3 regions of the Streptomyces sp. YPW6 genome follow, and region 1 is predicted to be linked to each of the others. Evidence: riboswitches for the same ligand, from Rfam matches in the RefSeq annotation. Region 1 holds a riboswitch; each other region holds the start of a gene.

The links. Region 1 has a riboswitch for cyclic di-AMP ahead of KME66_RS17930 (M23 family metallopeptidase). Riboswitches for the same ligand answer to the same signal wherever they lie in the genome.
Region 2: another riboswitch for cyclic di-AMP. It lies ahead of KME66_RS06410 (M23 family metallopeptidase); the one in region 1 lies ahead of KME66_RS17930 (M23 family metallopeptidase).
Region 3: another riboswitch for cyclic di-AMP. It lies ahead of KME66_RS11930 (C40 family peptidase); the one in region 1 lies ahead of KME66_RS17930 (M23 family metallopeptidase).

What each region holds. Positions count from the first base shown of each region.
Region 1 is NZ_CP076457.1:4,040,405-4,046,084, forward strand. It holds gene KME66_RS17920 (MerR family transcriptional regulator) at 1-741, shown strand, start outside; gene KME66_RS17925 (PP2C family protein-serine/threonine phosphatase) at 884-2,110, shown strand; cyclic di-AMP (ydaO/yuaA leader) riboswitch at 2,397-2,549, shown strand; gene KME66_RS17930 (M23 family metallopeptidase) at 2,561-3,592, shown strand; gene KME66_RS17935 (aldo/keto reductase) at 3,981-4,928, shown strand; gene KME66_RS17940 (PrsW family glutamic-type intramembrane protease) at 4,909-5,680, opposite strand, start outside.
Region 2 is NZ_CP076457.1:1,463,811-1,469,490, forward strand. It holds gene KME66_RS06395 (bifunctional GNAT family N-acetyltransferase/acetate--CoA ligase family protein) at 1-660, opposite strand, end outside; gene KME66_RS06400 (HPr family phosphocarrier protein) at 757-1,038, shown strand; gene KME66_RS06405 (GntR family transcriptional regulator) at 1,199-1,906, opposite strand; gene KME66_RS06410 (M23 family metallopeptidase) at 2,087-2,902, opposite strand; cyclic di-AMP (ydaO/yuaA leader) riboswitch at 2,917-3,084, opposite strand; gene KME66_RS06415 (pitrilysin family protein) at 3,402-4,772, opposite strand; gene KME66_RS06420 (pitrilysin family protein) at 4,799-5,680, opposite strand, start outside.
Region 3 is NZ_CP076457.1:2,763,677-2,769,356, forward strand. It holds gene KME66_RS11920 (M23 family metallopeptidase) at 1-438, shown strand, start outside; gene pcrA (DNA helicase PcrA) at 500-2,938, opposite strand; cyclic di-AMP (ydaO/yuaA leader) riboswitch at 3,241-3,396, shown strand; gene KME66_RS11930 (C40 family peptidase) at 3,395-4,591, shown strand; gene KME66_RS11935 (hypothetical protein) at 4,639-4,992, opposite strand; gene KME66_RS11940 (C40 family peptidase) at 5,311-5,680, shown strand, end outside.

The sequences.
Region 1 (5,680 bases):
TGGTCCATTCAGGAAATCGCCCGGCAGGCCGGCACCACGAGCCGCACGCTCCGGCACTACGGGGACATCGGCCTCCTCGCGCCGAGCCGGACCGGGAGCAACGGTTACCGCTACTACGACCAGGACGCCCTCGTCCGGCTGCAGCGGATCCTGCTGCTGCGGGAGCTCGGGCTGTCGCTGCCCGCCATCAAGGACGTGCTGGAGGGGCAGCGGGACACGGCGGTGGCGCTGCGGGCGCATCTGCGGCTGCTCGAACAGGAGCAGGCGCGCATCGGACGGCAGATCGCCTCGGTGCGGACCACGCTCCACAAGACCCGGGAGGGGATGGAACTCATGGCCGCTGAGGTGTTCGACGGCTTCGACCACACCGCACACGAGCAGGAGGTCACCGAGCGCTGGGGCCGGGGCGCGTACGAGGAGGGCGACCGCTGGTGGCGTTCGCTCGGGGACGGGGAGAGGAAGGCCTTCAGGGACGAGCACGAGGCCATCGCGCGCGACTGGGGCCGCGCCAGGGAGGCCGGGCTCGCCCCCGACGGGCCCGAGGCCCAGAACCTCGCCCGGCGGCACTGCGCCTGGCTCTCCTCGATCAAGGAGCCCAGCCGTTCGTATGTGATCGGGCTCGGGGAGATGTACGTCGCCGATCCGCGCTTCGGCGAGAACTACGATCGCCACGGGGACGGCACCGCCGCCTTCGTCCGGGACGCCCTGACGGCCTACGCGCGGCACCGGCTCTCCGACTGACCGCGACCGGCCGGGCCGCCACCGCCTTTTCCCCCTATTCGGCCGATGCCCGCTCGCCGTCCGGCGCGGCTCCGGGAAGCATGGACGGGGCGCGGTACCGTCCGCAGCCGTGGGTGGACCGGGCAGGAGTGCACAGGTGGGGATGGCCGAGAGGCGGCGCAGCGGAGCGGCGGGGGGCATGGACGCCGTGGGCCGCGCGGTGTTCGGGTCCCGGGAGGGGGAGCTGGCGTCCGGCGGCGGACGGGGCACCGGCCGGTTCGTCCGGATGCTGCCCGCCCTGCTGATCCTCGGCGGGCTGCTGTTCGACTCGCTGGCCCCGCCCAACTTCACCGCCGTCCCCCTGTTCGTCGCGGCCCCGCTGATCGCCGCCCCGTTCTTCTCGCTGTCCCGGACCGTCCGCACCGGGATCGCCGCGATCATCTCGGTCATCGTGATGCGGATCTCCGACGGGACGTCCACCCAGGTGGTCCCGGTCATCGAGACGGTCACCGTGCTCACGGGCTCGGTGCTGGCCATCGTCATCAACGGCGTCGTGCGGCGCGGCAACGAGCAGCTGGCCTCGGCCCGCGCCGTCGCGGAGACCGCCATGCGGGCCGTACTGCCCACGCCGGTCGAGCGGATCGGCGGGCTCCAGGTGGCCGCACGGTACGAGGCGGCGCAGGCGGACGAGTTCGTGGGCGGCGACCTGTACGCCGTCGCGGACACCCCCTACGGCGTGCGGGTGGTGGTCGGCGACGTCCGCGGCAAGGGGCTGGGCGCCGTCGAGGCGGTGGCGGTGATCATCGGGGCGTTCCGGGAGGCCGCCGAGCAGGAGCGTTCGCTGGAGGGTGTCGCCCAGCGGCTGGAGCGGGCGCTGGCACGGGAGGAGACGCGGCGGTACGGGCTGGACGCCATGGAGGGGTTCATCACCGCCGTGCTGGCCGAGATCCCGCCCGGGGCGGCCACGGTCCGCCTGGTCAACCGCGGCCACCCCGAGCCGATCCTGCTGCACGCGGACGGCGCCCTGGAGGTGCTGGCGCCCTCGGTGCCCGCCCTGCCGCTGGGCATGGACCTCGGGGTCTGGCCCGACCGCGCCGACGAGTGGGCGATGCCTCCCGGGGCGACGCTCCTCGCCTTCACGGACGGCCTGTCCGAGGCCCGGGACGCGAACGGGGTCTTCTACGATCCGGCGGCCCGGCTGCGCGGCCGGATCTTCCCGGGGCCGGAGGAGCTGCTGTCGGCGCTGACCGATGACGTACGGCTGCACACCGGCGGGCACGCGACGGACGACATGGCGCTGATCGCGGTCGGCCGGCCGGCGGAGGGGCAGCCCGCGCGGCGGACGACGGTGAAGATCGTGGGCCGGGGCGGCGAGGACGCGGCCCGCTGATGTGACGCGCCCGCGGGGGTCCGTGCCGTTACCTGGAGCCGGGTGGACCACGGGCGATGACACGGTGCGTAATCGAAGGAAACCGCTCCGCATAACAGATGACACACCGTCAGAAAAAGGCGTGTGACTGAGCCCCGGTCAAGTAGCCCGATTCCGCCCGGTTGTGCACCGTACCTCCCACTCCTGTTCGTTAATGATCAACAGGAACGGCTTGGAATCGGGCCCGTGCGTCTATTAACGTTCGATAACGCAGCGCGGTCGTCACAGCCGTCGTCAGGGACGGCGCCGCGCGCGAGCGCCGAATTCCGCAAGGGAACCGGGGAACCACCTACATGGGGTGAATCGGACGCCTGCGTCTCGTGAGAGGCGGAGGGGCCCGTAGGAGACCTTCCTGCTCCGAACCCGTCAGCTAACCCGGTAGGCGAGAAGGAAGGAAAGGAGTGCGCCCACGTGGCGTCCAACCAGCCTGCCCCTGAGGCCCCGTCACCCTTCAGCACCGACAGCTACGGTGGCGCCGAGCGGTCCGTGGGGGAGTGGAATCCCACCGAGGACTCCATCCGTCCCGTGCGCGGCAGGCACCGCGTCGCCAAGCAGCGTGGTCTGGCCCGTAGCTCCACCGTCCTCGGGGTCGGCGTCATAGCGGCCGTCGGAGCCGGTGGCATGGCCACCGCTCAGGACAAGGCGCCCGTCTCCATCTCTCTTCCCGATTCCATCGCGGACAATCTCCCCGACGCCAAGTCCCTACCCGGCGTCGGGACCTTCATGTCCGACGAGGCGGAGGCCGCCCCGGTCGCCGCGGCCGCGCCGCTCACCACCGCCGGGCTCACCAGCGCCGAGGCCGAGCAGGGCGCCGACGCCGGCGAGGCACTGCGCGCCCGGATCCTCCAGCAGGCCGAGCAGCAGCAGGCGAGCGCCGACGCCGAGGCCAAGGCGGCGGCCGAGAAGGCGGCTGCCGAGAAGGCGGCGGAAGAGGCCAAGAAGCAGCAGGACGAGGCCGAGGCCGAAGCCGCCGCGAAGAAGAAGGCGGCAGAGGAAGCGGCGAAGAAGAAGGCGGAGGAGGAGCGTCTCGCCAAGCTCGCCGCCAGCTTCTCCCTGCCGGCCGCCTCGTACACGATCACTTCCACCTACGGTCAGTCCGGCGCGATGTGGTCCTCGGGCCAGCACACCGGCCTCGACTTCGCCGGCGCGGCCGGATCGCCGCTCAAGGCCGTGCACAGTGGCACGATCACGTCGGCCGGCTGGTCCGGTTCGTACGGCTACCGCACGGTGCTCCAGCTCGACGACGGCACGGAGATCTGGTACGCGCACCAGTCCTCGATCGACGTCTCGGTCGGCCAGAAGGTCACGACCGGCGAGACCATCGGCCGCATGGGCGCGACCGGCAACGTGACCGGCGTCCACCTCCACCTGGAGGTCCGCACCGCGGGCGGCTCCGCGATGGACCCGATGGCCTGGCTGAACAGCAAGGGCCTGCAGGTCTGAGCCCCTCGGGCCGGCGCCCGTCGCCGGCCCGCCCCCTCCCGGGCCGGCATCCCTCGCCGGCCCCCCGGGGGCCGTCCTGTGCGGCCCCCGCCCCGAAACCCCGGCAGCCCTGACGCACACCCCCCGACGTCAGGGCTGCCGGTCCGTCCGGGGGAGGCGGCGCCGAGGACGGAAGGAGCCGGTGGCATGGGCGCGAGGGCACGCCGGGCCCGACCGAGCCGGTCGCATCCGGGCGAGGGGCCACGGGCCCGACCGAGCGGTGGCATCCGGGCGTGGAGCTACGGCCCCGGACGGAGCGGAAGCCCTGGCGTCGGGGAACGAGAGGCTACGCGCCCGGATGGAGCAGGCGACGGAATACCGTCTCCCGCCCGGCCCGTTGAACCCTCACATGACGTCAGCGCGCATCCCTCTCGGCACCTCCGGCCTCCAGGTCTTCCCCCTCGCCCTCGGCGGCAACGTCTTCGGCTGGACGGCGGACGAGAAACAGTCCTTCGCCGTCCTGGACGCCTACGTCGCGGCCGGCGGCAACATCATCGACACCGCCGACGCGTACTCCGCCTGGGTCGAGGGCAACCGGGGCGGTGAGTCGGAGACCGTCATCGGCAAGTGGCTCGCCTCCCGCTCCCACCGGTCCGACATCGTCGTCGCCACCAAGGCCGGTGCCCACCCCGCGTTCCGGGGCCTGTCGGCCGGCACCATCAAGGGCGCGGCCGAGGCATCGCTGCGCCGGCTCGGCACCGACCACATCGACCTCTTCTACACGCACTTCGACGACGAGACCGTTCCGGTCGAGGAGATCATCACCGCCCTCGACCAGCTGGTGAAGGACGGCAAGGTGCGCCACATCGCCGCCTCCAACATCAGCCCCGAGCGCCTCGCCGCCTCCCTCGACTTCTCCGAGCGCGAGGGCCTCGCCCGGTACGTCGCGCTCCAGCCGCACTACAACCTGGTCTCCCGCGACACGTACGAGGGGGCCCTCCAGGACACCGCGGCCGCCGCGGGCCTCGCCGCCCTCCCGTACTTCGCGCTCGCCTCCGGCTTCCTCACCGGCAAGTACCGCGCCGGTACCACGGTGGAGAGCGCGCGCTCCGCGAAGGCGGGCGGCCACCTGGAGTCGGAGCGGGGACGCAAGGTGCTGGCCGCCCTCGACCAGGTGGCCGGGGAACGGAACGCCGAGATCGCGACCGTCGCCCTCGCCTGGCTCGCCGCGCAGCCGACCGTCGCCGCCCCGATCGCCTCCGCGCGGACCGTCGAACAGCTCCCCGCCCTCATGGCGGTCGCCGACCTGCGGCTGACGGACCGGGAGATCGCCCTGCTCACCGAGGCGTCGGCCTGACGGAGCCGGGGTCGCCGTGCCCGTGCCCGTATCCGTAGGGATGGGCCTGGGGCTGCCCGTACTGCGCGCCGTAGCCGGGACCGTATCCGGGTGCGGCGCCGTGGCCCTGCCCCGGACCGCTTCCGTACCCGGGGGCGTACGGCTGGGAGGGGGGCCGGCCGTACGGCGTCGGCGCGTGGTGGCCGTGGTGGCCGTGGTGCGGTCCCCGGTGGGACGTGAGACGGGCCGCGTGGGTCAGGGCCGGGGCCGCGACGCCCCGGCGCTGCCACAGGTGGTGCAGCAACTCCCGCTCGCGGGCGCCGAAGTCCGGGCCCACCGCGCCGTGGCGGGCCCGGCGGCGCAGGCCCGCGAGCGAGGTCGCGAACGACTCGTACTCCGCGACCGCGCGGGCCGCCGCCCGGCCCCGGGCCCGGTCCTGCTGCCAGTGGCGGGCCAGGTCGCGGGCCATACCCCGGGCCCGCATGGAGGAGAGTGCCGACGGCTCGGCGGGGGTGAGCCAGCCGGCCGCCGCATACGCGGGCAGCTCGGCGGCGAGCGTCCGCAGCTCCCGCTGGCGCGACCAGATCGCCAGCCAGGTCACCAGGCCGAACGCCGGGACCATGACGATCCCGTACACCGCGTAGAAGCCGTACGGGCCGAAGGCCGACGAGCCGTTCCACAGGGCGTGCAGTCCCATCGCGAGCAGCAGACCCAGCATCGGCAGGGCGATCCGGCGGGTCCGGTGGCGGCGGGCGCTGACGGCCGCGAAGCCG
Region 2 (5,680 bases), 2.6 Mb from region 1:
GACCGCGACGGAACCGGGCGCGAGGAGGCGCTGCACCGAGCGGGCCTCGGCGCGCTGTTCGCGGCCGCGCTGGACGGCGAGGGACTTCTCGGTGGGTTCGAGGTCGAGGGTGAGGTGGACGGAGCCGTCCTCGAAGCTGCGCCGCTGGGTGTACCCGGCGTCCCGGAACACCTTGATCATCTTGTTGTTGGCGGGGAGCACCTCGGCGGCGAAGCGCCGGATGCCGCGCTCGCGGGCGACCGCGGCGATGTGTTCCAGCAGCGCCGAGGCGACCCCGCGGCCCTGGTGGGCGTCCTGCACGAGGAAGGCGACCTCGGCCTCGTCGGCGGGGGCGGAGGCGGGGCGGCCCCGGTCGTCGATGCGGTCGTAGCGGACGGTCCCGATGAACTCGCCGCCGGTCGTGACGGCCAGTCCCACCCGGTCGACGTAGTCGTGATGGGTGAAGCGGTGCACGTCCCGGTCCGATAGGCGGGGATACGGGGCGAAGAAGCGGTAGTACTTCGACTCGTCGGACACCTGCTCGTAGAAGCTGACCAGTCGCTCGGCGTCGTCCGTGGTGATCGGCCTGATGCGTGCGGTGCCCCCGTCACGGAGCACCACGTCCGCTTCCCAGTGGTCGGGGTACGCGAGATGCGGACGCTGTTCCGGCGTGGGCTCCATGGCCAAAGCCTACGGCCGGACCGGAGGCCGGGCACAGCACCACGCACCGCATGAGAGACTGGTCTAGACAACCGTTGATATGTGAAGGGCAGAACCATGGCTGAGCGCCGCGTAAACGTCGGTTGGGCCGAGGGCCTGCACGCCCGCCCCGCTTCCATCTTCGTCCGTGCCGCCACGGCCTCCGGCGTCCCCGTGACGATCGCCAAGGCCGACGGCAACCCGGTGAACGCCGCCTCCATGCTGGCCGTGCTCGGCCTGGGCGCGCAGGGTGGCGAGGAGATCGTGCTCGCGTCCGACGCGGACGACGCCGAGGCCGCCCTGGACCGGCTGGCGAAGCTGGTCGCCGAGGGCCTGGAAGAGCTCCCGGAGACCGTCTGACCCCTCCGCCTCCGGTCCGTCCGGATGCGACCCGCGCGAGAGCCGTGACCTCGTGAAGGGGTCACGGCTCTTTCGCTTTCGGGAAAGAGCCGTTTCTCGAAAATGCGGGCAGCACGAAAGCGCACTTCGGAATTACTCTTCTTTGTATACGGCGCTTCTGTTAATGCCGGACACCCGCCGTGTTTACGCCGTGTTGCGAACTCCTCACCGGAGGAACGGGAGCGGTGCGGCGCGCCGCGAGATCCGGGCGGCGGAGCCGGTGCTCGGCGGTGGAGCGTTCCGCGTGCTGGGCGGTGAGCGCCCTCGCGCGTTCGGCGTCGCCGCGCGCCACGGCGTCCACGATCGCACCGCGCTCGGCCCAGGACTCGACCGGCCTGACCGGCTGCTCGACCAGGTACATCCAGGCGATCTTGTGCCGGAGCTGGGTGAGCAGCGCGATGAGCCCGGGACTGCCTGAGGCCTGGGCGAGGGTCTCGTGGAACCAGCCGCCCAGCGAGCGCAGATCCTCCCCCTCACCCCGGCGGGCCCGCTCCTGGCCCAGCCTGACCAGACCGCGGAGCACCTTGAGGTGGGCCTCGGTGCGGCGGTGGGCGGCGCGGGCCGCCCCCAGCGGCTCCAGGAGCATCCGCACCTCCAGGAGGTCGGCGGCCTCCTGCGCGGTGGGCTCGGCGACACAGGCGCCGGCATGTCTGCGGGTGACCACGAAACCCTCGGACTCCAGTGTGCGCAGCGCCTCGCGGACCGGGACCCGGGAGACCCCGTAGCGGCGGGCCAGCAGCTCCTCGGTGAGGCGGCTGCCGCGCTCGTAGACACCGGAGACGATGTCGTCACGGATTGCCGTGCATACCGAATGCGCGGGAATGCGCATATCCGAACCTCCGCCTTGATCCCCGCGAAACGCGGCCGCCCGACGTCTGTTCCGTGACTCTATGACAATCCGCTGGAATTTCCGATGGCAGGCCGGAATCGAGGGATATCTTCACGCGGGAATGCCCGAAGGCCCCGGGCGGGTGCCGGGGCCTTCGGACGGTGGGTGGCGCGGGGTGGGTCAGACGTTCAGACCGTGGGAGCGCAGGTAGGCGACGGGGTCCATGTCGGAGCCGTAGTCGGGGGTGGTGCGGGCCTCGAAGTGCAGGTGCGGGCCGGTGGAGTTGCCCGTGGAGCCGGAGAGGCCGATCTGCTGGCCGGAGGAGACGCTCTGGCCGACGGAGACGCCGATGGAGGAGAGGTGGCCGTACTGGGTGTAGGTGCCGTCCGCCATCCGGAGCACGATGTTGTTGCCGTACGCACCGCCCCAGCCGGCCTCGACGACGGTACCGGCGCCGACGGCGACGACGGAACTGCCGGACGCGGCCTGGAAGTCCACGCCGGAGTGGCTGCCGGAGGACCAGAGGGAGCCGCCCGCGTTGTAGCCGGTGGTGACGTGGGAGCCGGCGACCGGGAGGTGGAAGGCGTTCAGCCGGGCGCGCTCGGCGGCGCGGGCGGCACGGGCCTTCTCCTCGCGGATCTCCTTGGCGCGGGCTTCGGCCTTGCGCTCGGCCTCGGCCTTCGCCTTGGCCTTGGCGGCCTTCTCGCGGGCCTCGGCGGCGGCCTTGGCCTTGGCCTTGGCGGCCGCGTCGGCCTGCCGCTGCTGGGCGTCGGCCTGTGCGTCGATCTGCTCGGCGAGGGCGGCGTCGAGGGACAGAGCCTGGGTGAGGCCGGTGTCGGCGACCTTGGTGGCCTCGGTGTCCGCGGCGAGGGCCGGGGAGGACAGCGAGCCGAGGACTCCGGTGGTGGCCAGGGCCGCGATGCCTGCGGCCCGGACGCTCCGGCGCGTGAGGCGGCTCGGGGCACGGTGCTTCCCGGTGGCACGGGTGAACGCCATGGAGGGGCTGGTTCCTTTCCTTCCTTCTCGCCTACCGGGTTAGCTGACGGGTTCGGAGCAGGAAGGTCTCCTACGGATGCCCGCGCCGGTTGCGCGGTACGGGCCCCCGATTCACCCCAGGGACTGCGTGGGTCCCCGGCTCCCCAGGCTCGCGCCTGACGGGGACTCGGCGATGACTGCCCGGCGCCGCGGCTGCGGCATACGGGTGACGGACAGCCGGGCCGACGCTAGGCGGGGCGACTTCCCATCACCAAACGGACAAGGGGATTTGTCGCACATCCCACAGGGCAGACAGGCAACCAAGCCAACAAAGAGGACCAAAAGGGACCAAGCGCACCAAAGCTCAGGACCCCGACGAAAACTCTTTCGTCGGGGTCCTGTTCACGGCAGGGGTCGCACAGGTTCACGGCAGGCTTCGCGCGGGTTCACCACCGGGGCCGGGCGGGCTCATCGCCGGGCTCGTCCGGGTCGCCCCCGGACGGCCGTGCGGGGCGGGGAGTCAGCCGGTGACGACGGTCACCTCTCCGATCCCGAGGGCCTTCACCGGCTCGGCGATCTGCGCGGCGTCCCCCACGAGGACCGTGACCAGGCGGTCCACCGGGAAGGCGTTGACCACGGCGGCGGTCGCCTCCACGGTGCCCGTCTCGGCGAGCCGGGCGTAGAGGTGGGCCTGGTAGTCGTCGGGGAGGTGCTGCTCGACCTGATCGGCCAGGGTGCTCGCGACGGAGGCGGCGGTCTCGAACTTCAGCGGGGCGACACCCACCAGGTTCTGCACGGCCGTCTCCCGCTCGGCGTCGGTCAGCCCCTCGGCGGCCAGCGTCCGCAGGACCTTCCAGAGGTCCTCCAGGGCCGGTCCGGTGGACTCCGTGTCCACCGAGCCGCTGATCGCGAGCATCGCCGCGCCGCCCGAGTCCGGGCCGGAGGAGCGCAGCACCTGGCTGAAGGCGCGCACACCGTAGGTGTAGCCCTTCTCCTCGCGCAGCACCCGGTCCAGCCGGGAGGTGAGGGTGCCGCCCAGGCAGTACGTGCCGAGCACCTGAGCGGGCCACACGCGCTCGTGCCGGTCGGCGCCGATGCGACCGATCAGCAGCTGTGTCTGGACCGCGCCGGGGCGGTCCACGACGACGACGCGGCCGGTGTCGTCCGCGGTGATCGGCGGCACCGGCCGGGCCTGGGCGGTGTTGCCGGACCAGTCGCCGAGGGTCTCCGCCAGCAGGGCGTCGAGGTCGATGCCGGTCAGGTCGCCGACGATCACGGCGGTGGCGGTGGACGGGCGGATGTGGGCCTCGAAGAAGGCGCGCACGGCGGCCGCGTCGATCCGCCGGACCGTCTCCTCGGTGCCCAGGCGCGGGCGGGACATCCGGGCGGTGGCCGGGAACAGCTCCTTGGAGAGCTGCTTGGCGGCGCGCCGGGAAGGGTTGGCGTGCTCGTGCGGGATCTCGTCGAGGCGGTTGCCCACCAGGCGCTCGATCTCGCTCTCCGCGAAGGCGGGAGCCCGCAGCGCCTCGGCGACCAGGCCGAGCGCCTTGGCCAGCCGGGAGGCCGGGACCTCCAGGGAGACCCGGAGGCCGGGGTGGTCGGCGTGCGCGTCGAGCGTGGCTCCGCAGCGCTCCAGCTCGGCGGCGAACTCCTCGGCGCTGTGCTTGTCGGTGCCCTCGGAGAGTGCCCGCGACATGATCGTGGCCACGCCGTCCAGGCCCTCGGGCTCGGCCTCCAGCGGCGCGTCGAGGAAGATCTCCACGGCGACGACCTGCTGGCCGGGGCGGTGGCAGCGCAGCACGGTCAGCCCGTTGGGCAGAGTGCCCCGCTCGGGCGCCGGGAAGGCCCAGGGGCGGGCCGTGCCGGGGGTGGGCTGCGGGTGGAACTCCATGGCTACTCCAGTCACGGCGGCGTCGCTCACTTGGCCGCCCCCTCGTGCGCGTCGGTGCCTTCTTCGCCCTCGGCGGCCTCGTCGGCCGGCTCGATGGGCTCGTAGACCAGCACGGCCCGGTTGTCGGGACGCAGGGCCGCGGCGGCCGCCGCGCGCACCTCCTCCGCGGTGACGTCCAGGACGCGGCCCACGGCGGTCAGGGCCAGCTGCGGGTCGCCGAACAGGACGGCGTAGCGGCACAGTTCGTCGGCGCGCCCGGCGACGGTGCCGAGCCGGTCGAGCCATTCGCGCTCCAACTGCGCCTGGGCCCGCTCCATTTCCCCGGGCGTGGGACCTTCGGCGGCGAACCGGGCCAGCTCCTCGTCGACGGCGGCCTCGATCGTCTCCACCTCGACGCCGCCGGAGGTCTTGACGTCCAGCCAGCCCAGCGAGGGAGCCCCGGCGAGCCGCAGCAGGCCGAAGCCCGCCGCCACGGCCGTACGGTCGCGCCGGACCAGGCGGTTGTGCAGCCGGGAGGACTCGCCGCCGCCCAGCACGGTCAGCGCCAGGTCCGCGGCGTCGCAGGCGCGGGTGCCGTCGTGCGGGAGCCGGTAGGCGGCCATCAGGGCGCGCGCCGGAACCTCCTCGTGGACCACTTCGCGCAGCTGCTCACCGATGATCTCGGGCAGTGTCCCGTCGCGCGGCGGCTGCTTGCCGTCGTGGGAGGGGATCGAACCGAAGTACCTCTCGATCCAGGCGAGGGTCTGCTCGGGATCGATGTCGCCGACCACGGAGAGCACCGCGTTGTTGGGCGCGTAGTACGTACGGAAGAACGCGCGGGCGTCCTCCAGCGTGGCCGCGTCCAGGTCGGCCATGGAGCCGATCGGGGTGTGGTGGTAGGGGTGGCCCTCGGGGTAGGAGAGGGCGGT
Region 3 (5,680 bases), 1.3 Mb from region 1:
AAGAAGCGCGAGGAGGAGGCCGCACGTCGCGAGGCGCTGCGCCCCAAGTTCTTCCTGCCGGTCAAGCAGCACGGGCTCTCCGCCTACTACGGCCAGGCGGGCGTCAACTGGATGTCCGTGCACTCGGGCATCGACTTCCCCGTCTCGTACGGCACTCCGGTGATGGCCGCGACCGACGGCACCGTACGCACCCAGCTGAACAGCGCCTACGGGGTCATGGCGATCGTCACCGCCGCCGACGGCACCGAGACCTGGTACTGCCACCTCAGCAGCACCAAGATCCGCTCGGGCCCGGTGAAGGCCGGCGACGTCATCGCGTACTCCGGGAACTCCGGGAACTCCACCGGCCCGCACCTGCACTTCGAGGTCCGGCCCGGCGGCGGCGCGGCGATCGACCCGCTGGTGTGGCTGCGCAGCAAGGGCCTCAACCCGGCCTGACGGCACGCACGGGAGCGGGGGAGGGCTTCGACGGCCCTCCCCCGCTCCCGTGCCTTCCGGCCTACAGCTTCTCGACCGGCGCGTACCGCAGGAGCAGCTTCTTCGGGCGGTCGTCGCCGAAGTCGACCGTCGCCTTGGCCTGGTCGCCGTGGCCCTCGACGGCCGTCACCGTGCCCAGGCCGAACTGGTCGTGCGTCACCCGGTCCCCGACGGCCAGGGCGACCGTCGGCTTGTCCGAGGAGCGCCGGGTCGCGAAGCCCGAGGGGCCGGAGCGGGAGCGGGAGGAGGACAGCGAGGACGTGATGCCGGAGGTGGGACCGGCGGGGGCGGCCATCGGGCCCTTGCGCTTCCACTCCAGGTGCGCCTCCGGGATCTCCTCCAGGAACCGCGACGGCGGGTTGTACGAGGGCTGGCCCCAGGCGCTGCGCATCGCGGCCCGGGTCAGATAGAGCCGCTCGCGGGCGCGGGTGATGCCGACGTAGGCGAGGCGGCGCTCCTCCTCCAGCTCCTTGGTCTGGCCGAGGGCCCGCATGTGCGGGAAGACGCCGTCCTCCAGGCCGGTGAGGAAGACGACGGGGAACTCCAGGCCCTTCGCGGTGTGCAGGGTCATCAGCGTGATGACGCCGGAGCCGTCCTCGTCCTCGTCGGGGATCTGGTCGGAGTCCGCGACGAGCGCGACCTTCTCCAGGAACTCCGCGAGCGTGCCCGCGCCCTCCTCCTCGCCGCGCTCCTGCTCGAATTCGAGAGCGACGGCGGCGAGTTCCTGGAGGTTCTCGATGCGGGTCTCGTCCTGCGGGTCGGTGGAGGCCTGGAGCTCGGCGAGATAGCCCGTGCGCTCCAGGACGGCTTCCAGCACGACGGCCGGTCCGGCGCCGGACTCGACGATCGTGCGCAGCTCCTCCATCAGCGTGTTGAACCGCTTGACGGCGTTGGAGGAACGGGCCGCCATGCCGTACGCCTCGTCGACGCGGCGCAGCGCCTGCGGGAAGGAGATCTTCTCGCGCAGCGACAGGGCGTCGATCATGGCTTCGGCGCGGTCCCCGATGCCGCGCTTGGGGACGTTGAGGATGCGGCGGAGCGGGACGCTGTCCTCGGGGTTGGCGAGGACCCTCAGATAGGCCAGGACGTCCCGGACCTCCTTGCGCTCGTAGAAGCGCACGCCGCCGACGACCTTGTAGGGCAGGCCGACGCGGATGAAGACCTCTTCGAAGACACGGGACTGGGCGTTGGTCCGGTAGAAGACGGCGACGTCGCCCGCCTTGGCGTCGCCCGCGTCGGTGAGCCGGTCGATCTCGTCGGCGACGAACTGCGCCTCGTCGTGCTCGGTGTCGGCGACATAGCCGGTGATGCGGGCGCCGGTGCCGGCGTTGGTCCACAGGTTCTTCGGGCGGCGGCTCTCGTTGCGCTCGATGACGGCGTTGGCGGCGGAGAGGATCGTCTGCGTGGAGCGGTAGTTCTGCTCCAGCAGGATCGTGGTCGCGCTCGGGTAGTCCTCCTCGAACTGGAGGATGTTGCGGATGGTCGCGCCCCGGAAGGCGTAGATCGACTGGTCCGCGTCACCGACCACGCACAGCTCGGCGGGGGCGTCGTCCTCGCCGGCCGGGCCGACCAGCTCACGGACCAGCGTGTACTGGGCGTGGTTGGTGTCCTGGTACTCGTCGACGAGGACGTGGCGGAAGCGGCGGCGGTAGTGCTCGGCGACGTCCGGGAAGGCCTGGAGGAGGTGGACCGTCGTCATGATGATGTCGTCGAAGTCCAGGGCGTTGGCCTCGCGGAGGCGGGCCTGGTAGAGCGCGTACGCCTGGGCGAGGGTCTTCTCGAAACCATCCGCGGCCTGCCCGGCGAAGGTCTCCTCGTCGATGAGCTCGTTCTTGAGGTTGGAGACCTTGGCGGTGAAGGACTTGGGCGGATAGCGCTTGGGGTCCAGGTCCAGATCGCGGCAGACCAGGGCCATCAGGCGCTTGGAGTCGGCGGCGTCGTAGATCGAGAAGGACGAGGTGAAGCCGAGCTTCTTCGACTCGCGGCGCAGGATGCGGACGCACGCGCTGTGGAAGGTCATGACCCACATGGCGCCCGCGCGCGGACCCACGAGCTGCTCGACGCGCTCCTTCATCTCGCCCGCGGCCTTGTTGGTGAAGGTGATCGCGAGGATCTGCCCGGGGTGCGTGCCGCGCTCGGCCAGCAGGTGGGCGATGCGGTGGGTGAGCACCCGGGTCTTGCCGGAACCGGCCCCGGCGACGATGAGCAGCGGGGATCCGGCGTGCACGACGGCGGCGCGCTGCTCGGTGTTCAGTCCTTCGAGCAGCCCGGCGGAATCGATTGCCGGGCGCGGGTGGCCGTCCCGGTAGTACCCGTCGCGGGGCGGCGGGGGCGCGTCGTAGACACCCTCGAAGAGTCCCTCCGGCACCGCTTCGGGCGCGTGGTCCTCGGGGGGCGGCGGGGGGCCGTCCTCCGCGGGCTGGAGGCCGGTCAGGAAACTGTCGTCAAAGAGGCTGCTCATCGCCTCCCGAGTCTAGGCGGCCGGACCGACAACCTTCCGCCGAAGCCGGGAAGCGGTCGGCAGCGGCCGCCGGGACCCGGGGAACCGCCCGCCCGTCACCCGTACGCACGGAGAGCGGACGTCCACGGTCCGTGAAGGACGGCCCGGTCGGAGGGGGTGCCGGACCTCCGATCCGGACAGGTCACGAAAATGTATCGGGCATATCGCTCATCGTCCTTCCCAGCGGTGGGGCGCTTTGGCTAGCGTGCTCGGTCAGGTGATCCGTACCTCCCTGAGGCGAACCGCGCCTGACGGACACCTCTGCCGAATCCGCGCCGCCTCCCCGGCGGTCCGGAACCGGGGACCCACACGCAGCACCGGGGTGAATCGGCCCGCACTCCCGTATGCGGACCGTAGGACAGCCTTCCGTTCCGTCCGAACCCGACAGCTAACCCGGTAGGCGGTCCACGGAAGGAGATGCCGGTCTTGGCATCGCATCGCAAGCCGCGCACGAAGGTGCGCACCACCACCCCCGCCGTCGGACTGACGACGGCCGCGCTGGCCTCGGTGACGCTGCTCTCCACGCAGAGCGCCACGGCGGCGCCCGCGGAGCCGAAGCCCGCCATCGAGGACGTGCAGAAGAAGGTCGACGCCCTGTACCGGCAGGCGGGCACGGCCACCCAGGAGTACAACCGGGCCAAGGCCGCCTCCTCGTCGCAGCAGAAGAAGGTCGACGGGCTGCTCGCGGACGTGGCGAAGCGGACCGAGAAGATCAACGAGGCGCGCCGGGCGCTGGGCTCCTACGCGGCGGCCCAGTACCGCAGCGGCGGCATCGCTCCCACGGCGACGTTCTTCCTCGCGGACGACCCGCAGGGGTACTTCGACCAGAGCCGGCTGATGGACCGGGCGACGCAGCGGCAGCAGATGGCCCTGAGTGACTTCCGTACGCAGCAGGCCTCGGCGGCGAAGAAGCGCGCGGAGGCCGTGAAGAGTCTGGAGACCCTCACCGAGACGCAGGCCACGCTCGCCTCCAGCAAGAAGGACGTCCAGGCCAAGCTGACCGAGGCGCGCGAGCTGCTGTCCCGGCTGACCGCCGAGGAGAAGGCGCGGCTGGCGGAGCTGGAGCGGCGGAAGGAGGCCGAGGCGAAGGAGAAGGCGGCGAAGCTGGCCGCCCGCCAGGCCGCCGAGGCGAAGCAGAAGGCCGAGGCCGAGGAGCAGGCCCGCGAGGAGGCGGCGCGGGATTCCGGCGGCGGTCCGGGATCCGGATCGGGCACCGGTACGGGCACGGACACGGGGTCCGGGTCCGGTACGGACAGCGGTTACGCCGCCAAGGCGGAGAAGGTGCTGGCCTTCGCCCGCGCCCAGATCGGCAAGCCGTACGTGTGGGGGGCCTCGGGTCCCGCCAGCTACGACTGCTCGGGGCTGACGCAGGCGGCCTGGCGGGAGGCGGGCGTGACCCTGCCCCGGACCACCTGGGACCAGGTCGAGGTCGGCACGCGGGTCGCCACGTCCGACCTCCGGCCCGGGGACCTGGTGTTCTTCTACGACGACATCAGCCACGTCGGCATCTACAAGGGCGACGGGATGATGATCCACGCCCCGAAGCCCGGTGCGAACGTGCGCGAGGAGTCGATCTACTACATGCCGATCTACGGGAGCGTCCGCCCGGCGTGACCCGGTGTCCGGACCTGAGGCCGCCCCCCGGACGACCGGGACCGGCCTCAGGTCCAGACCGTGGCGATGAAGATGTTGGCGGTCGTCAGGGCGCCGACCGCGATGAACGGGCCCTTGCCCGTCTTCTCCTCGTCGCGCTTGACGTAGACCAGGGCGAGGATCACGACCAGCAGCGCCAGCTTGATACCGACCTTGACGTTGTTCACGGTCTGGTCGTCGGCCTGGTTGAGGCCGACCAGGACCATGCCGGTGACCAGCATGGTCAGCGCGCCGTGCAGCATCGCGGGGGTGAAGCGCGCGGCCCCGGACCCCATGGCCTTCATCTGCGTCAGGAAGCCGCCCAGCAGGGAGGCGATGCCGATGATGTGCAGGGCGACGAAGACATTGATGAGTACGTCCATGGCTCGGCAGCCTAGCCATGGCCAAAGTTTTACCCTTCAGTGAGGTAAGCCTTCCTCGCCCGCCCCCGGCCTCTCTCCCCCCTGATGGCTCGGCCTCCTTGACGGCTTCGGCCTCTTTGCTGCATTCGGCTTCCTTGCCGCCTACGGCTTCCTTGCCGCCTTCGACTTCCTTGATCGATTCGATCATCCGTGACCGGCGAAACGTCACATCAGGGCAATACCTGTCATGGCGACTCTTTTCCCCTCGCCAGGATTAGCGTCCATCCCGGACCCGCCGCCGTTTCCCGGCGGACAGCCGAGAGGAAGGATGCCGCCCCCGTGGCAGCGCACCGCAGGTCAGCTCATCGAAAACCCAAGCAGCGCCCGCTCTTCGGCCCTGCTGCCCGCACCGCCGCCACCCTGGCGCTCGCCGGGGCCGCCACCGCCGGATCGGTCACCGGTGCGGGGGCGGCCCCCGCCGAACCGGCCCCCACCGCGGACCAGGTGAAGGCGAAGGTCGACCGGCTCTACCACGACGCCGAGGTCGCCACCGAGAAGTACAACGGAGCGAAGGAGAAGGCGGATGCCGCCACCCGCGCCGTCGACGCCCTGACCGACGAGGCCGCCCGCCGCACCGACCGCCTCAACACCGCCCGGCACGCGCTCGGTTCACTGGCCACCGCGCAGTACCGCTCCGGCACCCTGGATC